One region of the Paracholeplasma morum genome, then DNA from elsewhere that is predicted to be linked to it. Evidence: a T-box and tRNA genes for the amino acid it is inferred to sense, from the RefSeq annotation. Region 1 holds a T-box; the other holds one or more tRNA genes.
The links. A T-box is a leader RNA that pairs with one kind of tRNA and senses whether it is charged. The one in region 1 lies ahead of serS (serine--tRNA ligase), so its partner is inferred to be a tRNA-Ser.
Positions count from the first base shown of each region.

Region 2: it encodes a tRNA-Ser, which carries the amino acid that the T-box ahead of serS (serine--tRNA ligase) is inferred to sense. The anticodon was not compared.

Region 1 is NZ_JAFBBG010000002.1:141,085-157,441, forward strand. Features, by position in the region: gene pth (aminoacyl-tRNA hydrolase) at 1-192, opposite strand, end outside; gene JN09_RS01975 (ribose-phosphate pyrophosphokinase) at 189-1,163, opposite strand; gene ispE (4-(cytidine 5'-diphospho)-2-C-methyl-D-erythritol kinase) at 1,200-1,994, opposite strand; gene rsmA (16S rRNA (adenine(1518)-N(6)/adenine(1519)-N(6))-dimethyltransferase RsmA) at 1,996-2,796, opposite strand; gene rnmV (ribonuclease M5) at 2,780-3,316, opposite strand; gene JN09_RS01995 (HD domain-containing protein) at 3,309-4,523, opposite strand; gene JN09_RS02000 (phosphate propanoyltransferase) at 4,564-5,154, opposite strand; gene JN09_RS02005 (HIT family protein) at 5,315-5,734, shown strand; gene JN09_RS02010 (sensor histidine kinase) at 5,718-7,037, opposite strand; gene JN09_RS02015 (response regulator transcription factor) at 7,037-7,690, opposite strand; gene serS (serine--tRNA ligase) at 7,839-9,116, opposite strand; T-box leader at 9,167-9,360, opposite strand; gene trpB (tryptophan synthase subunit beta) at 9,786-10,958, shown strand; gene gyrA (DNA gyrase subunit A) at 11,003-13,639, opposite strand; gene gyrB (DNA topoisomerase (ATP-hydrolyzing) subunit B) at 13,651-15,567, opposite strand; gene recF (DNA replication/repair protein RecF) at 15,585-16,357, opposite strand, start outside.
Region 2 is NZ_JAFBBG010000011.1:27,199-43,555, reverse strand. Features, by position in the region: gene JN09_RS05850 (hypothetical protein) at 131-355, opposite strand; gene JN09_RS05845 (hypothetical protein) at 635-874, opposite strand; gene JN09_RS05840 (carboxymuconolactone decarboxylase family protein) at 957-1,568, opposite strand; gene JN09_RS05835 (DUF454 family protein) at 1,565-1,933, opposite strand; gene JN09_RS05830 (DUF438 domain-containing protein) at 1,933-3,150, opposite strand; gene JN09_RS05825 (DUF1858 domain-containing protein) at 3,152-3,376, opposite strand; gene JN09_RS05820 (hypothetical protein) at 3,796-4,188, shown strand; gene JN09_RS05815 (alpha/beta hydrolase) at 4,392-5,180, shown strand; gene JN09_RS05810 (PTS sugar transporter subunit IIC) at 5,197-6,207, shown strand; tRNA gene JN09_RS05805 (tRNA-Ser) at 6,264-6,354, shown strand; gene JN09_RS05800 (helix-turn-helix domain-containing protein) at 6,661-6,864, shown strand; gene JN09_RS05795 (Eco57I restriction-modification methylase domain-containing protein) at 6,861-8,513, shown strand; gene JN09_RS05790 (DNA cytosine methyltransferase) at 8,500-9,609, shown strand; gene JN09_RS05785 (McrB family protein) at 9,606-12,137, shown strand; gene JN09_RS05780 (LlaJI family restriction endonuclease) at 12,155-13,408, shown strand; gene JN09_RS05775 (CGNR zinc finger domain-containing protein) at 13,445-14,629, opposite strand; gene JN09_RS05770 (helix-turn-helix transcriptional regulator) at 15,097-15,507, shown strand; gene JN09_RS05765 (hypothetical protein) at 15,578-15,787, shown strand; gene JN09_RS05760 (DUF2800 domain-containing protein) at 15,777-16,357, shown strand, end outside.

The sequences.
Region 1 (16,357 bases):
CGTAGATGGCTTCAACAATATGACTTTTTCAGATCCGTAGTTAGTCATTGCTACTTCACCTTTAAAAGATTTTTCTAATTTAAAACTTACATTTAATGCATCTGCTAGAACATCAAGTACTTCAAACCCAACGTTATGTCTGGTTTTCGCGTACTCTTTTCCTGGATTTCCAAGGCCTATAATCAGTCTCAACTTTTTTTAGTGTCGTAAATGTTTTCAAAGATTTGGCTAATTGGTTCGTCATCTATAATATGTAAGACTGCCTTACCAAGTAATTGGCCAATCGATAATTGAACAATTTTAGGATATTTTTCTAAGTCATCTACCACAACCGAATTGGTAACAACTACTTCTTTAATAGGGGAATTGGATATACGTTCAATCGCGTTACTTGAAAATAAAGCATGAGTGGCCGCTGCATAGACAGCTATAGCGCCTTTCTTAAGAAGCGCTTCTGAACCAGCTATTAATGTGCCCCCTGTATCAATGATGTCATCTACCATAATACAAGTTCTACCTTCAACATCCCCGATGATATTCATGACTTCAGCTTTATTGGCTTCTGGTCTTCTCTTATCGATGATAGCAATTGGTGCGTTGAAGAATTTCGCAAAGCTTCTGGCACGAGTCACACCACCATGGTCTGGAGATACGATTGTAACATTCTCTAAGTTAAGATTTAAAAAATGGGTCGAAATAAGCGGCATGCCAGGGAAGTTATCGATTGGAATATCGAAGAACCCTTGAATCTGTGCTGCATGCAAGTCAATACAAATCACTCGGTCAACACCGGATACTTGTAATAAGTCTGCAACTAGTTTTGCTGTAATTGGTTGTCTAGATTTAGCTTTTCTATCTTGTCTAGAATACCCATAATAAGGCATGATAATTGTAACACTCGCAGCACTTGCGCGTTTTAATGCATCTGTGAAAATTAGAATTTCCATGAGATGCTCATTAACTGGTTTACTAGTTGGTTGGATCACAAAACAATGATGTCCTCTAACAGACTCTGTAATGTTAATTCCAATTTCACCATCTGCAAATCTCATGATGTCGCAAGGTGACAGAGGAATCCCTGAAGATTCACTAATTTCCCTTGCGAGTTGTGGATTTGAAGACAATCCAAATAGTTTTACTTTCTTTCCATCAATCACTGACATAATACTTACCCCCTCATAATTTAATTATAACAATAATTAGTGTTGTTTTGTATGTATCAAAGTAACATTTTGATACATCTTTATCCGATTCACTAAAACCTCATCTGGATTAACGACAAATAATGTAGATCCGCTTCCAGACATATATACATCAAACCCGTCAGATCTAAGTGAATGATATAAATCACTCAACGATTTACTCACTTCGAGAGCTGGTTCTAATAAGTCATTATAAAGACTGAGTTTACCAGATAAAACATCTGTAACACTTCGGTCAAAATCATTTTTATTCGAACTTTTAAAAGCCTTGAAGATGTCTTTTGTAAGTAGTGATATATTCGGTAGAATTAACAGAATTGATTCGAGTTTATGAGTCATATCAATAAACTTTATCTTGTCTCCTCTACCCTCAACAATGGCAGGTCTGTTGTTAAGTGTAAATAATGTGTCAGACCCTAATTGATTTGCAATATCTCCCATAACTTCATCAGTTAAATCTAGATTCAAAAGGCGATTAACACCTCTAATGGTTGCGGATATGTCTGCACTTCCACCACCTAAACCTGAGCCAATAGGAATTACTTTATTTAGCTTTACTAAGACATTTTCCTTAAAACCTATTTGACTTCTCATATAAGAAATAGTCTTTAAGATAGCATTGTTTTCTATTTCAACATTCGAGATAACTTGATCTTCTTCTGAGATAAAAAACTCTAATGTATCATAAAATTCAATTGGAATCATCAAGCTTCTTAACTCATGATAACCATCTGTTCTTTTACCTTTAATCTCTAAAATAAGATTGATTTTTGCGTACGCCAGTTCTTTCATATTACCACCCATTGGATAGTGCAATGAAGTCTTCAATCGTCATTGCCTCAGCTCTTGTAAAATAGTCATATTTTGGATCTATGGATTGAAGCTTGGTTAGTAATTCATCTTTTGATAAATTAAAAGCACTTTCGAAATTATTGAGTAATGTCTTACGTTTTTGAGTGAATGCTGCTTTAACCAACTGTTTGAAAAACACTTGGTTAGTAATCACATTTTGATAGCGTAAGGACTTTGTAAGTTTGATTACTGTACTGTCTACATTGGGTGCAGGATAGAAAGCTGTTCGTTTGACTTGAGTGACTTTTGTGACTTCACATAACGACTGAATCAAAACAGTCACTGCACCATAGTCTTTACTGTTAGGAAGACTGGCAAGACGATCTGCAACTTCTTTTTGAATAAGAAGGGTCATATCTGTAACACGTGGACAATCTAGTAACATAAAGATAATGGGTGAAGTGATGTAATAGGGAATATTCGCAATCACTTTCACATTATCTTTGATGTGTTCTTCAATAAATGTATTTAAATCCGTTTCGAGAATATCTTGGTAGATAACCTCTAAGTTAGAATTCTCAGCGATGATCGGATTAAGATAACTTGTTAATGAAGTATCTATTTCAAAGGCATATACCTGTTTCGCATGCTTGACTAAATGCTTAGTGAGCGCGCCTCTTCCAGGACCAATTTCGATAACGATGTCATTTTTAGTAACACCACTACCGGATATAATTTTGTTTAATGTGGATTCACTTTTTAGAAAGTTCTGTCCGAACTTCTTCTTAGGTTTCGAGTTCATGTAAAGCCTCCAATATATCTTTTTGGACGTATCCAAAAAGAATTAACCTACTTACTAAATTCTTTCCATTCACATATCCAATGTTTAAATACTCGCACAACGCAAGTCTTCTTTTTTTTGAATCAGGCTCACCTAGTAAACCCAAGTCATATAAAAATTCAAAGGTAATGTCCGATAAGTTTGTAGGGGTCTTAATATCTGATAGAGCTTCTTTGAGAAGTTCTCTATTCACATGTTCGATACCTACCTTCTTACCATTCTTAGAAGTTGATTCTTCTTTCTTAATAAAAATATGTTTTACTGAAGGAATATGTCTGGTAATAATCCTTCTTAGTCGTTCACCTGCATTGTCCGCATCTACCATTAGAATCAATTCGTTGTCTTCTTCTAAACGTTTAAGCTCTTCAATAAATGTCATCGAAATGGCTGCCCCATTGGTTATTAATATCATCAGATTAGGGTCGATTTCTTTTAATCTATTATAGTCATGTCTTCCTTCAACGATATACACTTTATTCATGGGAACCTCGATAGTAGAGTTTACGATCTGTTTTGATTCCTGAAGTTGATAGACCTTTGATGATTGGTGAGACTTGGTCTAATGACACAATGGATCCATCCGATTTTAATATATGAATGCTTGATGCTAATATATCAAACTCTTCAATTAAGTATGTGCGTTGTGTAACTTGGTCAATCTTATAATGATATTCTGATAGTTTTTTTTCATACACTAAACGACTCATTTTCTCTTCTTCGTTGGTATTTACTTCGATATAATCAAATAGTTCTCGTTTTAAAAACGATAAACATAGATCTCTTAAAATATCATCTTTACTGTGAGAAAACCTTTTTATTAAGCCATTTACATAATAATCGTCGAGCTCAAAATATGCATCTTCTTCAAACCCGTTTTCGATAATAGTCTTTAGATAACTTGCATAATCGTCATCGAGTTTAGAATCCTTATAAAGGTCAAGAATCCGTTTGTATATTTTCTCTAAAATAATTTCATAAGATCTTGCTACTGGATGATAATAGACTTGCCAGTACATGTGATATCGACTCATTAAGTAGTTTTCTATCGCATGGATGGCGCCTTCTTTAAAGACGACTTTTTCATCTTTAATGGTAAGCATTCTAAAGATTCTGTCTTTATCTAATCTGCCGTAGGTTGCTCCTGTATGAAACGCATCTCGTTCTAGATAGTCCATTCTATCAATGTCTAGTTGAGATGAGATAAGTTGTTCAACTATTTTGAACTTATTCATTTTAAGAATGACACTTGATATATCTTTAGCTAGACTCTTATGGTGTTTAGAAAGAACTTGGTTAATCTCCGTGTTACCTTCGATGATTTTGGTTGTAGATATTTCATGACCTAACATAAACACATGTTCAAACGCATGAGAGTAAGGGCCATGTCCAACATCATGAAGTAACGCACTACACATAAATAAGATTTGTTCATATTCAGATAGCGTCTTTTTTAATATTTCAATATCAGATAGTGCTTTATAAGCCAAAGCATATACGCCAAGACTGTGAGAAAACCTCGAGTGTTCAGCACCATGAAAAACCATCGATACGCCAGATAATTGACGGATTCTTCTGAGTCTTTGAAACTCTTTGGTGTCAATAAGGTCTGCGATTACCTGATGTTTAACTTGGATGTATCCATAAAGGGGATCTCTAAAAACTTTGGTATTTTCTAACGTTTTGAACATATATAGCCTCCAACTTAAAAAAAAGCCTATGTGAGTAGGCTTATTTAGTGATTTCGTAAGCTTTAACAAGCTCACAAAGGTCGCCATTAGATAATTCAAAAGCGGCACCATCATCGGTGTCTAAATGACAATCTAATGCATATTTAGATGAAACACGGCATAATACGTTATCAAGGATACCGCCTTTAATACCGCCAACTTTAATGGAAACAACTTCTCCATCTTTAACGCCAAATTCTTTAGCGTCTTCTAAAGAGAAATGAATGTGTCTGTCTGCAACAATAACGCCTTCAGTTAATTCTACTTCACCAGCTGGGCCAACAAGTTTGCAAGCACCTGAACCTTTTACATCTCCTGAGGATCTAACTGGGGCAACAAATTTTCCTCTGATTGCGTCACTTCTAGAAATTTCTACCTGTGAAGCTGGTCTTACTGGGCCAAGAATTCTAACCCCTGCAATTAATTTACCTGCTGGGCTATATACGTCTACTTTTTCATTAGCTGCATATTGACCGGGTTGGCTAAGATCTTTGAATACTGTTAATTCATAACCAGGACCAAATAGTGCTTCTAAATGTTCTTGGGTTAAATGTAGGTGTCTTCCGGATACACCGATTGGTATTTTTCTCATATTTTCAAATCCTTTCTATTTACTCCACAATTATAGCACTATTTGTTTTATAAAACAATATAACCGACCAATAGTATGAATATTTATTCATAGTAATTAAACACAGACTTTCTATTTGTTTATTTTGTGATATAATAATCATACTTAATGGAGGGTTAACATGGATACTATTTTTACTAAAATCATCAAAAGAGAAATCCCTGCGAATATCGTTTATGAAGACGATTTAGTCATCGCGTTTCTAGATATTACTCAAGCAACAAAAGGGCATACTTTGGTTGTTCCAAAGACACCTTATAAAGATATTTTTGAGTTGCCAGAAGAGGTTGCTGGACATTTATTTAGCGTCGTAGTTAGATTGTCTCAAGCGATAAAAAAGGCGTTCAGCCCACTTGGACTAAACACCTTAAATAATAATGGTATTATCGCTTCACAAAGCGTTTTCCACTTTCACATGCACATCTTACCTAGATATGAAAATGATGATCTTAAACACATGCATATGGTGAATCATTCAGCCTCTTTAACTAAGCAAGATTTTGAATCTATTAGAGCTTCAATTCTTAATGCTTTATTGTAAATTTAACCCCTGGATTCATATTCTCAACTACGAGTGAATACCCAAACTTATTGAAGGTTTTCTGTACAATCGACATCCCTATGCCGAACTGTCCACGAGAACCTTTTTCATATGGTTTAAACCCACCAGTGATATATTTTTCTTCAATGGCTGGTCCATCATTGTAAATCGTTAGTACACCATTTTTAAGCGTAACCTCAATGACTTTACTTGCATATCTTGTTGCATTATCAATCAGATTTTCTATTGAAGTATAGAAATATTCTCTAACACCTAGGAATTCTGTGTCATCCAAATCGAGGATAACTTTTAGATTATTGAGTCTAATTTTATTGTTAAAATAGACTTGATTAATCACTTCTTTCATTGGAATAGATTCTAGTGATTCCTTCATTTCCAAGGTAGAAATCTTTGATAATTCAAGAAGCATTTTAACTTTTCCTTGAAGCTTTTCTGTTTGTTTAATAATGATTTTTGCATCCTCAACTTCGGTTGTTCCATCAAGGATCGCCTCAGCGTAAGACTGAATAACTGAAATTGGTGTTTTTAAATCATGTGATACATTTTGGAACATTTCTTGTTTAGTATGTTCGTTTTCTCTAATCTCGAGTCTGAGATTTTCGATTGCTTTTGATAGTTCAGCAATCTCGTCATTCCCGTTCAAGTAGACTTTGTTTTCATACCCTGTGTTGGTGAATTGATTGACTTCTCTTTGAAGGTATTTGATTCTCGCTGTTAAGTTTCTACTCCATATCGCAATCGCCATATTACCTAGTAAGATGATGATTGAAAACGTCATAAATGTTCCGATGAATGTCATAAGAACATCTTCTTTTGCTGTGACAGCCTTAACGGAATTAATATATGTATCGTCCATTATCCCAATGTAGTACTCAGTAAGTGACTCGCTGATTTCTGTTCTAGTTCGAATCGAAAGATAAAATGTTTCATTCGCATTACTATAGATGAATTCTCCTAAGTATGCAGCACGTACAATCGCATCTGTTAATGTTTCATCATTGCCTAATAATTTTCTAGCATTTGGTGAGATATAACGATTCGTTACAGCCGCTTCAAACGTTGAAATCTTATTTACAGTGATTGTGATATATCCTAGATAAGATTCTGTATCCCTTGGATTGTCGATTGTAGCTTCAACGTAATTGTCAACTTCATTTCTAGCTAAACCAATATAGACACTCTGATAGTTTTTATAGGTGATAAATCCGAATACTAAAGCTGAAAAGAACGTTACAAATGAGAAAAGGATAATGACTTGAATGGATAGTTTATAGTGTCTCATTATAATAGTCTATAACCATAACCATAGATGGTTTCAATCTTTAGTTTAGGCATTTTTTGTCTTAAACGTCTTAATAAATCATCGACAACTCTGTCAGAACCAAAGTAATCTGGTCCCCAAACGTGACTTAGAATTTGTTCTCTTGAGAATGCTTGGTTCAAGTTTTCTAAGAAGAACAACATGAGTTCAAACTCTTTGTTTGTAAGTTCGATTGACTCATCGCCTTCTTTGATAATTCTTTTCTCAATATTGATTTCGTAGTCATCATACTTAAGTATGTTGGTACTTTGTCTATTAGCTCTTTTTAGAATCGCTTTGACACGTAAGATGAGTTCTCTTGGTGAGTAAGGTTTCGCTAAGTAGTCATCGCTACCTAACTCAAGACCTCTAATTTTATCTAAATCGTGATCTCTCGCAGAGGTAAACATAACCGCTGTGGTTGGATTTTTCTTCTTGATGGCTTCGATTAAATCATACCCGTTAATATCGCCTGTTAACATGATATCGAGGATCCATAAATCCACTTCATCTCCTACATGCGTAATTGCTTCTTCACCAGACTCAAAAACGACGACGTCAAAGCCTTCTTTAATTAAATACTTCTTTATGATTTGCGATAAATCTAGTTCATCTTCCACATAATATATTTTCATGAAATCACCTCATTTAAATGAAGAAAGTGCCTCTTTAGGGCACTTTCATTATATCATAGGTTTTTAGGAGAAATTAAATGATATCTGTATGGTATGGATTATACCGGTTAAATGTCGAATAAATATCATAAAATTGTCGTAAATTGTGTTATTTGATTACGGTTGTGTGCATGTATTGTACTAATACATCTGGAACTGTAATCGTACCATCTGCATTTTGGTAGTTTTCCATAATAGCAATCATCGTTCTTCCGACTGCTAGACCAGATCCATTGAGTGTATGTACATATTCTGTCTTAGCATCTTTTGTACGTTTGAAACGAATGTTTCCTCTTCTAGCTTGGTAGTCTTCAGCATTAGAAATAGAACCAATTTCTCTATAGGTGTTTTGGCTTGGAACCCATACTTCAATGTCATATGTCTTAGCCATTGAGAATCCTAAATCTCCAGTAGATAAAGCAACGACTCTATAAGGTAATTTAAGCAATTGAAGGACCTTCTCAGAGTTCTTAAGCATCTTTTCAAGTTCTGCATAAGAGTCTTCTGGTTTGGTAAACTTAATGAGTTCGACTTTGTTGAACTGGTGTTGTCTTAAGATACCTTTTGTATCTCTACCCGCAGAACCCGCTTCACTTCTAAATGCTGTTGTGAAAGAAACAAACTTGAGTGGTAATAAATCTGCATCGATGATTTCATCTCGATACATGTTGATTGTAGGCACTTCTGCAGTTGGATTTAGATACCAAGAATCTTCTTCCGTTCCTACTTTATAAGCATCTTCTCTAAACTTAGGGAATTGACCTGTAGCAAACATACTGTCTTCATTTACGATAAATGGTGGAATGATTTCTGTATAGCCATGATCTTCAGCATGTAATTCCATCATAAATTGAATAAGTGAACGTTCAAGTCTAGCACCTAATCCTCTATCAATCACAAATCTTGTGCCTGTTACTTTAGTTGCACGTTGGAAATCAAGAATGCCGAGTTTCTCACCTAGTTCAGCATGATCTTTAATTTCAAAGTCAAAGTTCTTTGGTGTGCCCCATTTATAAATTTCTTTGTTGTCTTTATCATCAAATCCAACAGGAATATCTTGGTTAGGAAGATTGGGCGTATTAAGAAGTTGTTCTTTAATGTATTGATCAATTTGAACAATTTTTTCATCCATTTCTTTAATAGATTCACCCATTTGTCTAACGGATTCTTTTACAGGTTCAGTGTCTTCACCCTTCTTAGCCATCAGACCAATCTCTTTTGATTTTTGATTGCGTAGTGCTTTTAGTTTTTCAACTTCTGCAATTAACGCACGTCTTTCATCATCTTTTAAAACCACTTCTCTTAAATAAGAAAAGTCTTTACCTCTTGTGTTTAATCTAGCGATTGCAACCTCTAAATTGTCTTTAATCCATTTAATGTCTAACATATGTTCCCTCCTGGATGAATAAAAAAGTCCTTAAAGAATATCAAAATTCTAAAAAGGACGAATAATCGCGGTACCACCTTAGTTCTACGATTACTCGTAGCGCTTTAATGCTTTTTAACGCAAGCTCGCGGGTGGAATTAACACCTCTCATGAGTAGATTTCCATAACTTGTTTTAGGGTTCTCACCAACCACCCATTCTCTTGTAAAACGGTATTATGTACTTATCTCAATCATCGAATTGACTACATTATAGCCTAAAGAACCTAAAAAGTAAATACAACTCAATCCAAAATACGTAAAAAAAGCCTTGTTTTTTATTGAAAAACCATTATAATAGAGTTAAATTCGAAGACCTTAGAGTAGTAATCACTTTATGGGACATTAAGCGAGCTTGTGATAGTGTAAGACAAGTATGAACCACTTTGATGAATGGACTTAGGTAGAAGCAGGGCGATAAGTAGCCTCGGCCGTGAGCTCACGTTATAGGGCAGAAATATTAAAGTCTTAGATGACGGCGTATTTTTTTGAGGAGAATCTATGGATTCTTGAACTTTGGGTGGTACCACGATTATTCGTCCCATGATGTCTTTTTGACGTCATGGGCTTTTTTTTATACCCAACTCAGTTACGACCAGACAAAGACTCTTATAAAAGAAAAGAGGAATAGAATGGAATTTGGAATTTTTGGTGGACAACTAGTCCCACCGCACATTTTAAAGGCAGTAAAAGAAGTTGAAGAAGCTTATCTAAAGTATAAAGACGATGATGTCTTCAACAAAGAGTTAAAGACGCTATATAGGGATTATGCGAATAGACCCAGTCTTCTTTATTATGCAGAAAATCTAACAAATGCTTTAGGTGGTGCCAAAATATATCTAAAGCGAGAGGATTTGAATCACACAGGGGCTCACAAGATTAATAATGTCTTAGGGCAAGCATTACTTGCGAAAAGAATGGGCAAGAAAAAACTAATCGCCGAAACTGGTGCTGGCCAACACGGTTTAGCAACCGCAACAGTAGCTGCACTCCTTAATATGGAATGTGAGATTCACATGGGTGCAGTAGACATCGAAAAACAAGCCCTAAATGTATACAAAATGAAACTGTTAGGGGCTACCGTAATTAGTGTAGAATTTGGACAAAGGACGCTAAAAGAAGCAGTTGATAGCGCCCTAGAAAAATGGAGTTTAGAACTGGATACTTGTTTTTATCTAATTGGTTCTGCTGTTGGACCTCATCCTTACCCAACCATGGTCAGAGACTTTCAAAAAGTCATTGGCGAAGAGATCAAAGCTCAAATCCTAGAGAAAGAACAAAGACTACCTGACTATGTCATCGCGTGTGTTGGTGGTGGATCCAATGCAATTGGGGCATTTTACCCTTTTATAGAAAACCATGAGGTTTCATTAATAGGGGTAGAGGCAGGTGGTATGGGTCTTGAAACAGATAAACATGCAGCTACCATCACAAAAGGTATTAACGGTCCAATACACGGGATGTATACAAAAGTGCTAATGACCAATGAAGAAATCAGCGAGGTCTATTCTATATCTGCCGGCCTTGACTATCCTGGAGTAGGACCTGAACATAGTTACTTACATGATACTAAGAGGGCAACCTATGTCTCAATAACCGACGATGAGGCCATCAAGGCTTATCAATACTTATCCATTAAAGAAGGAATCATTCCTGCTATCGAAAGTTCACATGCAGTCGCTTATGCATTGAAGCTTGCCCCAAATCTAGATGAAAATAAAATCATTGTTGTAAATTTGTCTGGTCGAGGCGATAAAGACGTTAAGCAAATAGCGAAATACTTAGGCGAACAAATCATCGACTAATAAGAAAAATCCACAGCTCATTTTGAACTGTGGATTTTAAATTATTACATATCAAATAAATCTTCTTGAATTTTTGGTTCTTCTTTTTCTGCTTCTACTTCGGCAATCTCTACCACTTTTTTAGTTACTTCTAGTGGTAATACTTCTTGAGTAACAACTTCTTCAATGATTTCTTCATCTTCATGAGGAACCATCGCTAGAGTTACAACCTTATGGTCATCTTTTAGACTAATTAGTTTAACCCCTTGAGTTGCACGTTTGGTTTGGGAGATTTGCTCAACGTGTGTACGAATAACCATACCCTTATCAGATACGATGATAACGTCCATGCTTTCATCCACGCTTCTCAAGGCTCTTAAGTTACCGTTTTTCTCTGTAACATTTAATGCCTTAACGCCCTTACCGCCACGGGTTTGCAAGCGATACTCTTCAGCGAGACTTCGCTTACCAAAGCCTTTTTCAGTAACTACTAAGATTTCTTCTTGATCGCTCTTAATTGTGGTCATTCCGATGATTTCGTCACCATCAGGTAAGTCCATACCTCTAACACCTGTTGCAGTACGTCCCATTGATCTAACATCGTTTTCATCGAAACGGATTGCCTTACCATTGGATGCCCCAAGGATCACATTGGTTGTGCCATCTGTGGTCTTAACAGCTAGTAATTCATCATTTTCTTTTAGACCTAACGCAATGATTCCGTTAGTTCTGATGTTTTGATATTCTGATACTGGGGTACGTTTAACGATACCGTTTTTGGTTGTAAAGAATAAGAAGCTGCTATCGGATTCGAAGTCTTTGATACAAGTAAATGTAACTAATGTTTCATCTTTGTCAAATGACAACAAGTTAACAATTGGTAATCCTTTAGCTTGTCTTGATCCTTCAGGAATTTGATACCCCTTAATCTTATAGACTCTACCCTTATTTGTAAAGAATAAGTGATAGTAGTGTGTATTGGTCATTTGCATGTGTTCTACAAAGTCATCATCGTGCATCTTGATGGCTGTAATACCAACCCCACCACGATTTTGTGCTTTATACTCATCCATGCTCATGCGTTTGATATAACCATTATGAGTTACTGTAATGATAACATCTTCAACTGGAATTAAATCTTCATTCTCGATTGAAATATCTAAATCAAGACTCATGATTGATTTACGAGTATCTCCATATTTGGTTTTAATTTCTTGAAGTTCCATACGGATGATATCGTGTTTTCTTGAGTCGCTTGAAATGATGTCTTTATAGTCAATAATCTTAACAGTAAGGTCTCTATTTTCTTCTTTAATCTTTTCGATTTCAAGTCCTGTTAGACGTTGTAATCTCATATCAAGAATCGCTCTAGCTTGAACTTCTGTTAAGTTGTAAGTATCCATTAAGTTGGTTCTTGCTTCTTCGCCTGTTGGAGACTTCTTGATAAGTTCAATGACAGCATCAATATCTTCAAGTGCGATAACTAGACCATCTAAGATATGCTTTCTTTCTTCTGCTTTTCTTAAATCAAATACAGTACGTCTTTGAATGACTTCAATTTGATGTTGTAAGTAGTAGTAAAGCGCGTCCTTAAGTGTAATCATCTTTGGTTGTGCACCAACTAAAGCGATCATGTTAATCCCGAATGAACTTTGTAAATCTGTGTATTTATATAGGTTGTTTAACATAACATGAGGGTTAACATCTTTTCTTAACTCAATGACAATCCTCATACCCTTACGGTTAGATTCATCTCTTAAGTCAGTGATACCTTCAACGATTTTTTCTTTTGCAATATCCGCAATTCTTTCAATCAATTTTGTTTTGTTAACTTGGTAAGGGATTTCTTTAACGATGATCATGTTCTTACCATTCTTGAGTTCTTTGATCTCAGTAACGGCACGAATAACAATCATTCCTCTACCTGTTGTATAGGCTTGTTTTAAACCAGCTACACCAAGGATTTGACCACCCGTTGGAAAGTCTGGTCCTTTAACATAATTCATTAATTCTAAATCTGTAATATCCGGATTGTCCATTAAGGCATCAATACCATCAATAACTTCGCCTAAGTTATGAGGTGGAATGTTTGTTGCCATACCAACCGCAATACCTGTAGCACCATTGACAAGTAGGTTTGGATATCTTGCTGGCATTACAAGTGGTTCATGTTCTGACCCATCGTAGTTGTCACCGAAATCAACGGTTTCTTTTTCGATGTCTCTAACAAGTTCCATGGCGATTTTACTCATTCTTGCTTCAGTATAACGCATCGCGGCAGCGCCATCTCCGTCTACTGAACCGAAGTTACCATGACCATCTACAAGTGGGTATCTATAGCTGAAATCTTGAGCCACTCTAACCATCGCTTCGTATACAGAAGAGTCACCATGTGGATGATACTTACCGATTACTTCACCGACGATTCTTGCGGATTTCTTATGTGCTCTATCAGAGTACATTCCTAGATCGTTCATCGCATAGATGATACGTCTTTGAACTGGTTTTAAACCATCTCTAATATCTGGAAGGGCACGGCTTACAATAACACTCATCGCATAGTTTAGGAATGAGGTCTTCATTTCAGTTGCAATATTTAGTTCTTTAATTTTTCCGTGAATATAATCTGTAGATTCATCGTCTTCGAGAGTTTCCTCAACTACGACTTCATCTACTAGGATATCTTTTTCTTTTTCGTCCATGTTACGCTCCTTTATGCATCAATATTCGATGCGTAAACCGCATTCTCTTGAATAAAATTCTTACGTGGTTCTACTTCTTCACCCATTAACATAGAGAAGATTGCATCCGCGTTCATCGCATCTTTTAATGATACTTGTAATAACGTTCTAGTCTTTGGATCCATAGTTGTATCCCATAATTGTTCAGGATTCATTTCTCCAAGACCTTTATAACGTTGGATTTGTGGTCTACCACCCATTTGCTCAAGAACAGCTCTTAATCTTTCTTCGTCATAGATGTATTCTACACGCTTACCAGATTGAACTTTATATAGTGGTGGTTGAGCTACGTACACATATCCTAAATCAATTAATGGCTTCATGTATCTGTACAAGAATGTCAACATTAATGTACGAATGTGAGCACCATCGACGTCGGCATCGGTCATAATAACAATCTTATGATATCTCGCTTTGCTTGCATCGAAGTCTTCACCAATACCAGTACCGAAAGCTTGGATCATTGATAGAATTTCCTTATTGCTTAAAATCTTGTCAAGACGCGCTTTTTCAACGTTTAGAACCTTACCTCTAAGTGGTAAAATCGCTTGGAATGCAGAGTCTCTACCTTGTTTAGCAGAACCACCCGCAGAGTCACCTTCGACGATATAGATTTCAGATTCTTCTGGTTTTTTATTACGGCAATCGGCTAGCTTACTTGCGAAACCGAGTGCATCAAGTGGACTCTTTCTTCTAGTTGCTTCTTTAGCTTTTCTAGCTGCGATTCTCGCTCTAGAAGCTAATATCACTTTATCAATAATGGATTTTGCTGCTGCTGGGTTTTCTAATAAGTATCTTTCTAACCCTTCACCTGCTGCTTGTGAGACGATTTGTCTTACTTCAGGGTTCCCAAGTTTAGTTTTTGTTTGTCCTTCAAATTGAGGATTTGGATGCTTAATAGATACGATTGCAGTCAAGCCTTCACGGGTATCTTCACCGATAAATGCTTCGTCTTTCTTTAAAAGGCTATTATCTTTTGCATAGTTACCTAATACTCTGGATAATGCTAATTTGAAGCCATCTTCGTGCATACCTCCTTCGTGAGTGTGGATGTTATTTGTAAATGAATAAATGTTGGTTGCATATGAGTCGTTATACTGTAAAGCAATCTCAACTGTGATGTTGTCGACTTCTTTAAATGTATAAACGATTTGTGGGTTAATGACAGATTTGCCGTGGTTCAGGAATTTAACATACTCCTCAATACCACCTTCATATTGGTAAGTGAAACTAACTGGTTCTTTACCTCTTGAATCTGTAATTGAGATCTTGATGTGTCTATTTAAGAACGCAAGTTCTTGAATACGATTTCTAAGTGTTTCAAAATCAAACGCTTGAGCTTCAGTGAAGATTTCACTATCCGCTTTAAACTCAATGGTTGTCCCAGTGTGGCTTGACTTTCCGATTTCTTTTAATTCATATTGAGGAATCCCTCTTGAATACTCTTGTTGGTATAATAAACCATTTCTTGAAATAGTTACTCTAAACCAACTCGATAATGCGTTTACGACAGAGGCCCCAACACCATGAAGTCCCCCAGATACTTTATATGACTTACCGTCGAATTTACCGCCGGCATGTAGAACGGTTAAAATAGTTTCTACTGCACTCTTACCAGTTTTAGCATGTTTGTCTACTGGTATCCCTCTACCATCATCGGTTACTTTGATGATGTTGTCTGGTAAGATCTCAAGTGTAATTTCACTTGCATATCCAACCATTGATTCATCGATAGAGTTGTCGACGATTTCCCAAACCAAGTGATGTAATCCGCGTTCTCCTGTTGAACCGATGTACATCCCTGGACGTTTTCTTACAGCTTCTAGTCCCTCAAGGACTTGAATATTCTCAGCATTATAATTGTTGTTGTTATTGTTCAAATTATCCATCCTAATTCTCCTTTTTGTTATAGTTTGATTGTCTGCATATTCTCAATCTCGAACAAATCTACGCCAGAAATAAAAGTTTGGTGTTTGATTGGTAGATTGTTGAGGAGTTTAATTTTTTTGTCTTGATCGAGTTCACTAAGAACATCATCTAGAAGTAAAACCGTTTCTAAATCTTCTTTGTCGTAAATATCTAGTAAGGCTAACTTTAAAGAGATAACCATCAATCGTTGTTGACCTTGTGAAGCATACTGTTTTGCATCTTCATGATTGAACAAGAATTGAATTTCATCCCTGTGTGGTCCATATGAAGTAGTTTGTGTCAAAATATCCTTGTCTTTTTTCTCAAATAACAAGTCTTTTAGCGTATTTAAAGGCCCACTAGGTTCATAGACAACTCCAACATCGTCTATGACATTAAAATCTTTAAAACGCGTTCTAAATGCCCCATTAAGCTTTTGCATAAACTTCATTCTTTTCGAAATTATCTCTTCGCCAATCATTGCTAATTGGCTAGTGATGATGTTAAAGAATGTTAAATCATCTTTTGGATTGATATTTTTAAGCAAAGCATTGCGTTGTTTGAGTATTTGCTTGTATTTAGAGAGAACGAACATGTAGGGTTTATGGATTTGACTCATCTCGATGTCTAAAAATTGTCTTCTTACAGAGGGTTGTCCTTTAATTAAATCTAAATCTTCAGGCGCAAACATAATTACTCTGTAACCACCTATATATTCACTGAGTTTTTGAATAGGCTTTTTGTCTATAGCGACTTTTGTGCCTTCTTGGG
Region 2 (16,357 bases), on a different contig from region 1:
CAGGGATATCCTCTATTTAAATTTCTGTTTTATTGCATCCAAAAAGTCCAAGTACTAATACTAGGATTAATAATTTCTTCATATCGTTTTCTCCTTAAGGTTGATTGGTATCACTTTTTAGTCCATACCATTAATAGCGACCAAGTCTTTCCTCTTTTATGGTATAAAAAGTGTGGTAGTGGACTTTAGCGTTGTTGATTTTTTCGGTTCTCATATAAGCAAACGCTTCATTCATCTTGGATAAATAGTCGTTTGCTTCTTTAAAAGTTGGGAAGCACTTATCCAAATAGGCATTTAGAGTGGTAGCTTCTTGGGTAATTTCTTTGATGTTCTTGTAAACACAAAATTGAATCATAGTAAGACTCCTTTGTTATTCAATTTATTTTACTCTACAAAAGTGCCGCAAACAACGGCACATCTGTCATAGTTTTCTTACGAAACATAATATAACCTGACTTTTACAGTTAACAACTAAAACTAAAACTATAGACAACAAATCAAAAACCGACCATTTGGCTATATTGAGCCATTTAGTCGGTTTTACAATATTGAAAGTGTTAAAGTCAGGTTATAACAGTTTTACAAACCAAAAATAAACAAGAAAAAATAAAAAGCCTAAATGAAGGGCTATTTGTTACTTAGAACTTAATTCTAGATAATGTTGTCTAAATGGTGAGTTTGGTCTTGAACCATTCTCTACCATTCTAAAGAACTCAGCCAAAGGACTTATATTAGATGGGTTGATATCAAATAACGCTTCATCTTGCATCGCTTGTTTTACAATTTGATCAAGCAATTCAGTTGTGATATCGTGTAGTTCTACAAAATCTCCATCAATGACGACATTTTCATATTCCATTTTTACGATTCTCATAAAGTATCCGCCGATAAATTAGTCTTCACTTAATAAAACGAAAAAAGCGGCAAAATATCCGCTTTTCAAAAAACTATTTTTATTATTTTACCGGTTTATTTATCTTTTTGTTAATCTTACCATTATGAAACGGTATGACAAACAAATTGATGAATATGAACATTGGAAGTAACACCATAGTCGCGATTGGAATCAATAATTCATTTAAGAAATTTGAGCCTTTGACGTGTTTAAAGCTTAATGTATTCTTAAGCAGTGCTAAAGAAATACCCATACTATTGGTCATGGTAATAAACTCAACTGCCCCTAATATAGCCCTTGCTTTTCTGATGCCATAGGTCTTTTCTAATTTATCATAAAATGCTGGGTCAATAGTTTCTTTGTTATAGGCATAATCCTTCGCAAATAAAACCGCTAAGGATTCATTTGCTGGAATACCGTCTAAATCACCTGCGAGGATTTCTTTGATGTCTTCATTGGATAATCCTGCTTTTAGCGATAACTTTGTATGGACATATGAACACATGATACAGCCATTGACTTCTGTGACTGCAAGCATGATGCGTTCTTTAAATTTAAAATTCATGCCATTTTGTTTTTTATATAGTTTGTTATATAAAAAGCTTAATGACGCTCTATATGTGATGCCGATGTGTTCGATTAAACCGAACTTTCTTTTTTCATTTAAACTCATATCGTGTCCTTAATGGTTTTAACTTGGGTGAAAAAATATAGATATTTGAGGATACCAACAACGAATAATAAAACCGTTACAAGCCATTGGTTGATGATAATCATGGATGATAATAGTATTAAATCAACAAAAATCATCAAACGCCATTTTTGTTTTCTAGTCATACTTCTTTCTTCTGCAAAAGTTTTCAGATACTTATGGTAAATCTTAGTTTGAATGAACCAAGTGTGAAATCTTGTTGAACCTTTCGCAAAAAAGAATAAGGTCAACAATAAAAACGGGGTTGTCGGTAGAATCGGTAAAATAATACCGATTAACCCTAAACCGAGGCTTAGAAATCCTAATATAATGTATATGACTTTCATTAGTCCTTCGATACCAAGCGTTTTTCGCCAACAAGTTCTCTGATTGGTTTAATGTTTTGTGTGATTTCTAACGTGCCTAAGAACTTGCCATCTTTTGAACGGACTGCAAAGTATCTAATATAAACAAACATATCTTTCAGTTTAATCCAGAAGTCTTCGTTGTCTTTTTTGCCACTTCTAAAGGATTCCACAATCTCTTCAACTACATGGACACTTTGAGGTGGATGACACATGGATACGTGTCTGCCAACAATCGTTTTAGGTCTGTCAAAAATACGTTCTTTACCTTGTGTAAAATATTTTACATGGCCTTCATGGTCAACAAACGTCATGTCAAATGGTAAAGTGTTAAGCATTTGATTCACTTGTTCAAATGTCAATGAACCCGCATCAAATGGCACTTCGCCTTCTGTTTTAGGTGTGAATGGTTGGATGGTTTCTGGTTCAGATTTGGTTTCTTGTTTCCAAGATTCAGTTGGTTTTTCTAAGAAATATCCCATTTCTTCTGAGGATGAGTCAACTAAAACCCAGTCAAAGAATGTCATGTGTTCTAATAACATTGGCATTAGGATATTATCTTCTTTGAATACCATATCTTTGATTTTCGCAATATTCAGCTTGATCTTTTCTCTGGTTTTGGTTTCATCTTGATCAATAGAACCCAAATCATTTAAGATGTCTTTGATTTCAGCTCTGATTTCATCGTCTACACCCCACATGACTTTTGGTGGTGCAGTGATACCAACTTTTTCAAGTTTAGGGAAGAAAAGGTATTCTTTTCTTGCGTAGTGATTGTGTATTTCTTTTAATCTATCATACCCTACTCTTAACATCAAATCTGCAGATTTGCCGCTTTCTGTTAAAAATGGCTCGATTTCTTTTTCAATCAGCTCAACGATTCTTTCATTTTCTTGTTTGAATACTCTAACTGGGTGACCAGGAATTGAGTTATGATCAGATAGGCTGTGGATATCTGAAATAGACCCTTCAAATACCGCAGCATGGACGTCACATAGTCGTTGGACTTCTCCGACCTGCATGCCTTCTTTCATTAGGCTTTGTTCCATCTCGGTGATTTCTTTTGTCGTCACATCTTCGAAGTGTTCTTTAAATGCTTTTTTAGCTTCCTCTAGGGTCGCGCCATTATGTAAACTTAAGATAATCTCTTTTAGTTTTTCTTGTCTTTTTTGAGACACATTGTTGATGAATTCGCTCATCTTATACCCCCTCTATTTGATGGCCTAGTGCTTCAAGTCTTTCTTTAATCTTGTTCAAATCTATTTTCCTCATACTTGAACCTGCCTTTAGTGTCATAAACCTGCCAACGGTTTGCAGCATACCTGGTTTGGTAATTTCTTTAAACCCAAGTTCAAATAAAATGTCTTTTAGTTTTTCATCTTGTGTGATAATCGATAAAATCGTATCGTTAACGTTGATAGTCAAAATAACACCCTCTTTTTACAGTTTGATTTTATCAAATAAGGGTATGTAGTACAAATGATATCCCTTGTAAAAGCGCTTTATTATAAATAGGCGTCAAAAAAGGCAATCCTAGGATTACCTTTGTTTGATGATATAACCTGACTTTTACAGTTAACAACTTAAACTAAAACTATAGACAATAAATCAAAAACCGATCATTTGGCTATATTGAGCTATTTAGTCGGTTTTACACTATTGAAAGTGTTAAAGTCAGGGGTAATTTCTTTGATGTTCTTGTAAACACAAAATTGAATCATAGTAAGGCTCCTTTGTTAATTCAATTTATTTTACTCTACAAAAGTGCCGCAAACAACGGCACATCTGTCATAGTTTTCTTACGAAACATAATATAAGTGATATAATTTCAAGTGAGGTTATTTATGGAAAAGACGATTGTTTCGACAATAGCATCAAACAAAAAGAAGAAATGCTTCACTTTATTCGATAAGGATGAACCTTTTTTACTTAACTTAATTAACCGCTATCTTTCCGTAGAAAAAAAAGAAATAGGTTTATTCTCCATCAAAGTGATTGAAACACTTATTCCCTTATTAGAAGGTTATGAAGATGAACAAAAGCAGGCGCTCTTGGAGTTTGATGAGACGATAAACAAAAACATCAAAATGCCTATATTCAAAAAGACAATTTTTAAGGATTCGTGGGTATGCAAAACAAACCTCAATCAGACCTTTACAGTTATATTTTCACGCCATCGGATAAGGATTATCAGTAGTTCATGTAAAAAGTCATGTGATAGGCTTACTGCTTCATGACTTAAGTGTTCTATTTGATAAAGATGCTTCTGAATCTTCTAGAAGGGTGAATGAACGTATAAGTTTTTATGAAACATTTTATGAGTCTTTAGCAATTAAAGATTTTTAGTAGTAATTATAAAATCTTCATTTAAAGCGTTTTCTCACAGTTTTATGTGTCAAAAATAATATGATTTGGTATACTTAAAATGAGGTGTTAAAGTATGGATTATTCAATTAGATTTAAAGATTGTGAAATCTATTATGTGATACACAAAAACGATTTGAAACCGAATCTAGTTTTACTACACTCGTTTTCATCAAGTATGAGTATCTATGACCAATTAGTGATTACCTTAAAAAAGGATTTTTCGCTTATATTAATTGATCTACCCGGTCATGGGAAAAGTGAATCATCCAAAAACGTGGGTTTAAAAGATATGCCTGAGATACTAAAGACAATCTTTGATTCTCATAATATAAAAGATGTGCACTTCATAGGTTCTCAAGAAGGGGCATTAATTGCTCAAGCGTTTGGACATATATATCCTGCTAGATTAAAAAGCTTAACAGCGATTGGCAGTTATTCAATCTATGATAATGACTATAAAAAGATTGAGAAAGAACGCTTTATTAGGAAGTTTAAGTTAGGGTTCTTTTGGCTCTTTAGTTTCAATAAGTTTAAAGCCTATTACGCTTCTAAAGCTTCTCAAACTGATACAGGTAAAGAGCGCTTTATGAAGTCCTCTAAAGGTTTTACAAGAAAGAGTGTATTCTCATTAAGTGGGATTAAACGTTTTTATAAACTCGGTAAGCCTAATGGATTTTATCCACTATATTTAGTATGCGGAGAACACGATGATGATGTGATCAAAGATGCGTGTTTGTTACTTGAACAAAAAAGACAAAAGACGATTTTAGAAGGCTATAATAAAGCAAGAAGTCTAGTGTTCTTAGATCAGTCAAGAACGTTCCATGAACATTTCTTGACGTTCATTAAGAACCAAGCATAGATAGTTGGGGGACAACATGACTAAAAGAAAGAGTATTTTACAGTTTTTCATTGTGAGTTTTAATGGGATGGCTATTGGGCTATTCTCAACACTAATCATTGGGGTTATTTTAGGCCAGTTAGCAAAACTGATTGGTAATATCCCTGGGGCAGAGTTTTTTAGCGAGAGCTTATTAGACTTATCTAACATCATCAAACCGATGATGGGTATTGGTATTGGATTTGGGATTGCGATTGCCCTAAAGCTTGATGGCATTAAACTTGTAGTAGCGGGAATTGCGGGTGGTATTGCCACTAAGTTATATAACGATCCTATGGTCGCATACTTTAGTACCATCTCAGTATATTTCTTATTCAAATACGGTTTGAGCCGTAAAACACCAGTGGATATCATTATTGTTCCTTTATTCGGTGTATTAGTAGCCTTTTTGGTAGCGAATTTAATCGGATCTCCTGTACAAACAGGGATGAACGCATTAGGTGACTTTATTCAATACGCAACAGACCTTCAACCGTTTATTATGGGGATTGTGATTGCGGTTGTAATGGGAATGGCACTTACAGCTCCAATCTCAAGTGCAGCCATCGCAATATCTATTTCTCTTGGTGGAATTGCAGGAGGTGCAGCAGTAGTAGGCTGTTCAGTTCAAATGCTTGGATTTGCAGTTATGTCAAGAAAAGACAATAATATTGGGACAGTCATATCAGTAGCCATCGGAACTTCGATGTTACAATTTAAAAACATCTTAAAGAAACCAATTATCTGGTTGCCAACAATCATCATTAGTGCGATACTTGGACCAATCTCTACTTTAGTATTTAAAACACAAACCACACCTTCAGGTTCCGGTATGGGTACATCTGGTCTAGTAGGTCAATTTGGAACATTAGATGCTATGGGACAAACGCCAGAAGCATTCTTGGCCATTTTGATTCTTCAAATTGCATTGCCAATTATCTTAGTATATGTTGTCGATGTTATATTTAGAAAAAAGGGTCTAATTCAACCAGGAGACTTGAAAATATAAAACTTGTAGTTTTCACTTGAAAAGTCACTCATAGTACGCTATAATAAAATGGCTTTGGAGAAATACCCAAGTGGTTGAAGGGGCGGGCTTGGAAAGCTCGTAGGTCGTTAACCCGGCGCAGGGGTTCAAATCCCCTTTTCTCCGCCATATTAGCACAACAGTGTTGATACAATAGTGTTGACCTTATAGAATAGGAAAATAGGGAGAATATCCCTTTTTTCTTTCCAAAATACGAGTCTATGAATCACATAAATCAAGTGGTTTGTAGACTTTTTTATTTTTATACTCAATAAAAACACAAAAGGTCTATAAAAACACGAAAGGTTAATAAAAACACAAAGGATTAGTTTATAAGAAAAAATATCAAAAAACATGTATTAAATATCATCAAACCGATTGTTAGATTTGGTAAGTTGTGATATAATTATTTAGAACTATATTTGAGGTGATTCTATGTATGATAATCATTCTTTAACAAATGACAAATGGATAAGTTTAGAAGAGGCTGCTGAATATTTAGGTGTCAAGGTTATTACAATAAGGGAATGGATAAAAAAGTTCAGTGATATACCTGCACACAAAATTGGTAAACAGTGGAAATTCAAACGATCCGAATTAGATGAGTGGATAAAAAGTGGAAAGAGTGCAATTAAATGAGAATGCAAGTAATTAATAATATAATTGAAAAAACGTTACAGGAAATTTATAAATATCTAAATCACAATTTCAGTAAACAAGAAGTTGATGTTATTAGCAGTGAACTTACTAACTTTATAGAGTTTAATCCACAAGATTATTCTCACATTCTTGGAAAATACTCATATCAAGAGTTACAAATTATTCTTTCTACAATCAATGAAAAAGGATTAAACAGAAAAAGCAAAGGTGTTTATTATACTCCAAATGATGTAGTAAACTTTATATTTTCAAACACAGTAAAATCCTTATATGGAATTATTAAAAAAAGCAATTTACATGTGCAAGATTTGAATGGTGTTCCATATAGATCATTTTGTTATGAAAAAAGTGTTTTTGATCCTACGTGTGGAGCTGGAGAATTCTTACTTGTTGCATTAGCAACGAAACTAGACTTGGTAGATTTACACCAAACAATTGTCAGCAATAAAGATTTATGTAGAATAGTCCGTACTATTCATGGCAATGACATTAACCATGATTCAATAACCATAACGAAGCTTAGATTATTTGTTTATCTATTAAATAGATATGGAGCAGATAAAGTACTTGGAGTTTCAGAAGAACTTAATAATAATTTCACTTATATTGATTTCATTAATTTGGATAAGAAATTTAATGAAAAATTTGACATTATAATTGGGAATCCCCCATATGTAGAGGATAACAAAAGCGACACTATTCCATTAAAAAAGTATGGTAATGTTTATGCAAATGTTTTAGAAAACTCTTCAAATTGTCTTGCTAGTGATGGAGCTATGGGATTTATTATACCACTCTCATATATTTCTACCCCAAGGATGAAAAAAATAAGAAACATACTTATAAGCAAATTAAGTGAGCAATATATATTAAGTTATTGTGATAGACCTGATTGCTTATTTCCTGCAGTCCATCAGAAATTAAGTATTTTAATAGGTAAACATAGAGTTAATAAAGAAGAATCAAGAATTTATACAGGCAATTATCAATTTTGGTACAAAGAGGAACGAGAGAATCTATTTGAAAATGTACCAACAATTCATAATAGATTTGTAAAAGAAGAGTATATTCCAAAATTAGGGTCATTATATGATCAAATTGTTTATGAAAAAGTAACTGAGAATCAAAAATCTTTATTTACACTTTTAACAGAAGGAGATGTTCCAGTTTACTTAAATATGAGAGCAGCTTTTTGGATAAAAGCATTTCGTGAAGAACACAATTCTGGTGAGTATAAAAAGTATGGTTGTTCTTCAAAAGAAATGGCAAATCTATGTTTCTGTATACTGAACTCTTCGTTGTTTTGGTGGTATTGGATATCTGTGTCCGATTGTTGGCATATAACTAATAAAGAGCTAAAAGGATTTACTGTTCCAAATATGGATAGTTATCAAAAAGTAAATGCACTTGCGAAAAAATTGGAAAATAAACTTGAAAAAACAAAACTGTATGTTGGAACGAAGCAAACTGAATATGAATATAAACACAAAGATTGCATAGATGAGATACATGAAATTGACGATCTAATTTGTGAGTTATATGGTCTTACAGAAGAAGAAAAAATACATATAAAAAACTTCGCATTTAGATATCGTGTAGGTGGAGGTGCTATAAATGAAAGTAATTGATTTATTCTCTGGGTGTGGTGGCTTGTCATTGGGTTTTATTAAAGCAGGTTATACTGTCATTAAAGCACTTGAATATGATAAAGAAATTGCCAATACGTACAAAATGAATCACCCAAATGTTAAAATGATAGTTGATGATATTCAAAATGTAGATACTAGTGATTTTTTCCAAAGTGGAGAAACTGATATAATTATTGGTGGACCACCTTGTCAAGGGTTCTCAATGGCTGGTGCACGTATCAGAAATGGTTTTATTGATGATCCGAGAAATTATTTATTTAAACATTATTTTAATATAGTGAAGTTGGTTAAACCAAAAGCATTTGTGTTTGAAAATGTTAAAGGTATTAGAAGTATGAAAAATGGAGAAGTATTTAATGAGATTCTTAGACATTTTTCATCTGCTGAACTTCTTGATGGAGAACCTTTTAATTTATATTATAGAGTTGTTAATGCTGTTGAATTCGGAATCCCACAAAAAAGGGAAAGAATGATAATAATTGGTGTAAGAAAAGATAATGTTGATTTTGAAAAAATCTGGAATGAAACCATTAATGCTATTAAGAAAGAGAACCCTGATTATTTTGAACCAGTAACCGTATGGGATGCAATAGGTAACTTACCAACTCCTTCAGAAAATGGTATGGTGTTCAATTTATTACCTGTAACTAATTATCAAAATTACTTGTCAAATTCTAAAAAAAGTAGTCAGATTCAAAATCATAATATGACTAAACATTCTAAAGTGGCAATTGAAAGAATGAAGATAATAAAAAGTGGAGAGAATTTTACAGTTTTGAATGAGAAAATTAAATCAGTGCACAGCGGAGCATACGGTCGTTTGAGTTGGGACATTCAATCTCCAACAATTACTACAAGATTTGATACTCCAGCTGGGGGAATGTTTACACATCCTATTGAAAATAGAACATTAACTCCTAGAGAAGCTGCCAGAATACAAAGTTTTCCAGATGATTTTGTTTTTTATGGAAAAAGAACATCAATTTGCAAACAAATCGGTAATGCAGTTCCGCCAAAGATCTCATATTTTTTGGCAAGATTTTTAGATAATCTACTAAAGGGGGGAAATAAATGAATCCATTGTTAGAAAGAAAATTGAACGAACTTAAGTCTGCACAAGATTATGAATGTTGGTATTTAGTAAAACATTCAACTAATTTTGCTCATCTTTGTTATTTAGTCACATTTTTAAAAGATTATAAAGATAATCCTGGAGTTTCAGTCAATTTAGAAGAGCATATAAGTAAAAAAGTGAGTTTGATTAATTCAGTCAAACCCAATTTAAGATTGTCAGATAATTATAGAGCATTAAGGGTTGCTGCTTTTTTTGGATTAATTAAAATGACATCATCTAAGTACGATGAATGTATTTTTACAGATACATATTATGAAATATTAAATAGATGTTCTGGTGATTTTGAAAAAACAGAATTATATCAAGATATTATTACAAGACAAATTGAAAAAATGTATATTTCTTCATCGATTGATGAAGGTAAAGCAAACGTTAGAGGAGAGTATGCCATTTTCCCGATAATGTTTCTAAATAAGATATTATTAGAATTGGGAAAAGCAACTGGATCATATTCTATTACAATGAATGAGTATAGATATCTTGTTGCCACTACTAAAAAATATTCAGACTTTTTGGAAACAATGCTATACATCAAATTGTTAAGGGAAGAAGGAGATCAAACGTATAACAGTGGCATTTCCGTAATCGAAGAGTTTAAAACATTGAGAGGTAAGTTTGATAATAGAATGAACAAAGCAATTGAACTTCTAGAATACATAGAGAGTTCAAATGATAAATTAACATTGAAAGAAGAGTATATACCTTTAATATCAAAGAAGGTATATGAATTTGAAAGTAAAAATTATAATTTCAGCGATTCTGAATACATCGATTTTCTATGCTCTACCAAATCATTATTTAGTGATGACACTAAAAAAACATCTAAGATTCTTACTCCAGAATGGTTTAAAGAAAAAGGCGAGGAGTTTACTGGGGATGATTTAGAAGCACAAAGAATCTATGTTAGCTTTAACGAAAATTATGGTATCGACAAATTATCAACTTACTCCGGCGAAGAGTTATTAAATGCTTTATTTTTAGGAGGTAACTCTGATAATCTATGTCATGAACTTGAATATGTGAAGAGGAATACAGATTTATTTGGAAGTATAAAAAACGGGAATGCATTTAAGTATCCTTTATTTAAAAGAAATGGAACTTGGATGACTGGAACCGCACGTAATCCAAAAGAACTTCAACTTGATGAAACTATAATTATTGGAGTTAAAGTTAGAGATGGTCTAGTGAATGCTGTTAAAGCCATCAAAGAATCACTTCCATTAGAATCAGTAGAACAATACCTTTCTTTGTACTCCAAACTATTCACTATTATTCCTGAATATGTTGATAGTTTGTGGGTTACTAAGTATTTCCACATGATTTTTCCAGATTTATTTCCTGTCTTCTATAATAGAGATTGGCAATTAAAGGTTCTTTCACTGTTAAATATTACACCATCAGAAACATCATACGGAAGATTAGGACAAATTAATGAGTTTGTTAGAAGATGTGAAATATCAAATGTTGTTTTTTCAAAAGTTTTCCATAAGTATTGTAAAAATACGATTTTTGATGAAGATCAAGATGTGATATTTGATGATGTTGAAGTAGACAAATTAACTGGAGGTACTAATATCATACTCTATGGTGTTCCTGGTGCAGGTAAATCATGGACTATAAAAAACGAGTATTGCGATGATGATGATAGAATTGAACGTTTAGTATTCCATCCTGACTATACTTATTCTGATTTTGTTGGTCAAATATTACCTAGACTAGATGACGATGGATCTGTAAGCTATAAGTTTACTCCGGGTCCATTTACGAAACTATTAAGAAAATCCTATATTAACCCTAATAAGATGTTCTATCTAATTATTGAAGAGGTCAATAGAGGTAATGCACCTGCTATTTTTGGTGATATTTTCCAATTATTAGATCGAAATAAAGATGGAAGTAGTGAATATAAAATAACTAATAGTGACATAGCCAAAATTGTATATGGTAATGAAAACTATAAAGTATCAATCCCATCAAATATGTCAATATTATGTACAATGAATACAAGCGACCAAAATGTTTTTACCCTTGACACTGCATTCCAAAGAAGATGGAGTATGAGACTTATCAAAAATAAGTTTAAAGAAGGAAAAGAAAGTGAATTGGCTAATGCGAGAATACTGGATACTACAGTTACTTGGGAAAAATTCTTTTCAGAAATAAATAATATCATACTGCAAAAAAATATTAGAATGACCTCTTCAGAGGATAAACGATTAGGAACACATTTTGTTTCAATAGAGGATCTAAAATATATTCAAGGTGATGAAAAACAAAATAGTAGATTTCCAGAAAAGGTTCTCAAATATTTATGGGACGATGCTTTTAAATTCACAAAAGAAGATATCTTCGATTTAGATAATGTTAGAAGTCTAGAAGACGTAATTGAACATTTTTTGAGTGCAAAAGGTGATGAACGATTCGAAGTCTTTAAAGAGAATATATACAACACTCTAGTAAGAAATTAATGGGGTGAGTATATTACATGCCAATAGATCGTGATCATTTTAATTTGCGTGAACACTGTCACGTAAATAGTAACGAAGATGGAGATAGATTTGTCGGAGTAAAGGCTGATAGTGATAATGTTGTAATCTATTTTCCAATGGGGTATGAATTACCTACAAGCGAGGATGAACTAAAAAGGGATATAAAAAATCTATTTAATGTTTTAGCTACTTTTACAGATAAAACAGATAGAATTCTTCATATGGATAGGTTTACCGCTCCACATTCAGTTGAGTTCCCTATACAAGCCTACCTAAATGTTATTAATTACTACTTAGATCATAATGGAAATTATTATACAGAAACAGAATCAACTTACAAAGTGGATAAGCGAGGAAAGACTGATTGGAGCAGAACAATTAAAACTCAAACTCCAATGATTCAAGGTAAATCACTTTTATACTTTAATCAGGTGGTCAGAGTTTCTTCCCAAAATTCAAATCGGCTAATTACACGAATACATAAGTATTGTGTTTATGAAAGTTTTGAGAAAATTGGTTGGCTTTATACTACGAATAAGCCTGAACAACCAGATATTGTTTTTGATAAGACAAAATTTATTGCGACCTTAAACGATAAATTGTCTAATACTAATAATGACAATGATAAGAAATTATTTAGATCAATGATTGCCATGATTGAGTTTATGGATGATAAAACAATTGATAAGCAATTTTACTTTGGAACAGATAGATTTGAAACAGTTTGGGAAAAACTTATTGATAAGTACTTTGGGGAACCTAATAAACATGATTATTTCCCACATGCAAAATGGACTGAGAAATACGGACCAGCTAAAGGTAGACCTACATCGGCTCTTGAACCAGATACAATCATGATTTATAGAGATAAATATTATGTCCTAGATGCAAAATACTATCGCTACGGTATATTGCCTAGATTAGGTATCAATGCATTACCACAGTCATCTGACATTAATAAGCAAATCACTTATGGTCAGTATGTAAAGAATAATAAAGCACCAGTTGGTTTAGAAGTGTTTAATGCTTTCATTATGCCTTTTAACAAATCAAATAATGATTTTAAGATTACTGGATGGTATGGTAATGTTGCAGAAGCCATTGGCGATTGGATTAGTACCCATCAGGTTTATGAACGAATCCAAGGTATTGTTGTCGATACACGATACCTACTAAAAAATTATGATGGAAATCATGATTATGATAAAGAACTTCTAAGTATTGAAATAGAAAAAGTGTTGACCGATTAAAAATCAAAAGAGAGATATTCAGTCTCTCTTTTTTTGTTATATAGTAACTTCTTTTTTTCTTGCTCTATATCTATTTTGATTAGCTCGATTTGCACATTCAGTGCAACAGTATTTTTTCTTTAAAGAAGTGCGACTTACTTTAAAGTAACGACCACACTTGGGGTTCTCGCATAGTCTAGTTAGTTCTAAATTAGGCTTCATGTAAAATATTGAGAAATATAGTGCACTCATCAACGATTCAACACGCCATCTCGGTTCCATAATAGTGCTATCATATTCAGGATAGACACCTGTAATATTTGAGTTGATTTCCTCTGCAACTACAATTCTTGCAACATCAAGAACAGCTTTTTTAAATCTATCGATGTAATTTTCCCATCTTGGTTCTTCCATAAAATTAATGCTATTAAATGTAACAAACTCAAACCTTCCAATATCTTTAAATGAGTGAAATAAAACTTCAATTATTAATCTCTCATTCTTGCTCGCATCTTGATGATGAAAATATGAGTGAAAAACTCTTCTCCAAAAAGGATTCAAAACATCATAATCCGCTTTGTAAGATCTATACTCATCTAAACTAACCTTATATTCTCCAAAGATAGAATCAGTAATAATAAAATTATATTGATTGTCCATTCTTAAACTACTTTCATTGTCATTGATTTGGCTTGCTGTATCTAATTCATTGTAAAGTGTATTATGTTCACATGATTCATATTTATTGGATCCAATTGCAATCGAGTTTTTTGAAGATAGTAATAAAGCCAAAGTAACTGTTAATATTTTCTCATAGTTTTTCCGTTGAATTTCACTTATTTGACTCATTAGCTCAACAGTTGCCCTCATTCTTGAAATAACTGCTAATAAAGGTTCAGCTTCAATCTCTACAAATTTATCAGAAAATATTGGAAAGAAGAAGCCATTTTTTTCGAAGAATTTTTGATATCCTTCAACTTTATTTGCATTTATTGATAATAGAGAACTTAATATGTCACTTTCTTCAACTGCACCTGTTTTCAGTGATATACGAACTAGTCCATTCTTAGGTTCAAAAGCAAATTTAATAGGTTTGTTATTTTCACTAAAAATCTTAATTACATTTCTAACATCTTTGGGACTTTCGTATATTGTGTCAATTCTACAGAAAGATTCATAACTATCAAATGTAAAAAGGCTATTTTGATAGAAATTTTCGACCAAATTCAAATTATTTTTCATAAATTACCTCCATAACAAAGCCATTAGTAGATGCATAAATCATGTGTTTAGTAATGGTTTTTCATTTTGTCATAATAAAATAACAATAAAAATAACTCATCTTATATATTATATCAAATAACTCGCAAAAACTATATATTTATTAAGTAACACATATATAAAAATAATGGTAAATTTGACCATATTCAATTATTTAATTCAATAGAGTAGACTACTTTGTGTAAGGTAAAACTTACATTATTTTACTACTTATTCACTTCTGCGATGGGACGATCACCCATCAAGCAGTTCCTTAATTTCATTAAGTAGTAACAAAATAATAGTGGAATGCTCTCCTAAGGAAAGAGCGTACTACAAAAACAATTCGAGATGGATGAATCCAAAATATCGAGGTTTTGTGTACGTTTTTTCAGCATGCCCAAATTCCAAGAACTTCCGTCTCGAGAAATCAAACGGAGGTTTTTTATATGAAGATTAAGTATGTTTTTGCAGACGGTACAATTAGCGAAGTAGAAGTTGATGAAGAGTATGGAAGACTACATATTGAAGCTGATCGAAAGCTTGAAAATGATAATCGTAGATGGCGTTATCACGTTAAGGCATCCCTTGATGATTGTGATTATGAAGGTGAATGGTTTCAAGATACGAAACCTAATCCACATGAACAAATGTTGATTGATTTGGAATATGAGGAATCAAAAAAGGAAGTACAAGCATTCAAGAAGACTTTAACGCATACTCAATTAAAAAGATTAGAAATGCTCGAAAAAGGTATGACACAAAGAGAAATAGCTAAAAAAGAAGAGGTCAACTTGAATGCAGTTCAAAAGTCCATCGAACAGATTAGAAAAAAACATAAAACTTTTTTTGACAAATAGGGTGGTCAAAAGGTGGTCTAAATCTCCATACAGTGAGGGACAAAGAATATCCCCAGAAAGGAGAAACAAGATGAAACACAAAATGAATATCAATGTTTCAAAGGAAGAGGAATCTAAAGGTGTTATGACTTGTAAAAAGGTGAAGGTAAAAAAGAGTATGTTTGAAAAACTCTTTGGAAGCTCACAAAAGGTAACAATCATTATTCCAGGTGATTCAGTGAGCGATGTCACTATTAGTGAAATCAAAGAGAAGACGGAAGGTGGATGCTGTGGTAGATAAATTACATTCAAGGACTCATTCACCAAGTAAATCATCTATATATTTCGCATGTCCAGCAAGTACAAAGTTTTTTGAGATGTTTCAAGATGAACCAGGGCCTGAAGCTATATATGGTACAGAAACACACACATTAGGTGAAACACTTCTAAGACAATCCCTTCGTATATCTGATTTTGAAAATAATGAAATTAAATCAGCTAATGAAGTCATAAAAGATTTGACGCAATACGATGAAGAGATGCAAAGACTTGCTGAAGGATATTCTAACAAAGTGCTGAGTTTGATTGAATCAGAACGAAAAAGAATCAGTGAAGATCCTATTGTATTTATTGAAGAAACCTTAAACATGGAATGGTTGGTTAAAGATATGATTGGAACTCTAGATTTAGGAATCATTGCTGATGATGTCATGACAGTAGTTGATTTAAAAACTGGTCGGTCAAGGGTTGATTCATGGGTTATGAAAGAAGAAGGTAACAAAGAACCAAACTCACAAATTGGTTTATATGCTTTAGGACTTTACAACAACATAGGAAAACTATATCCAATTAAGAAGGTAAGACTAATCAT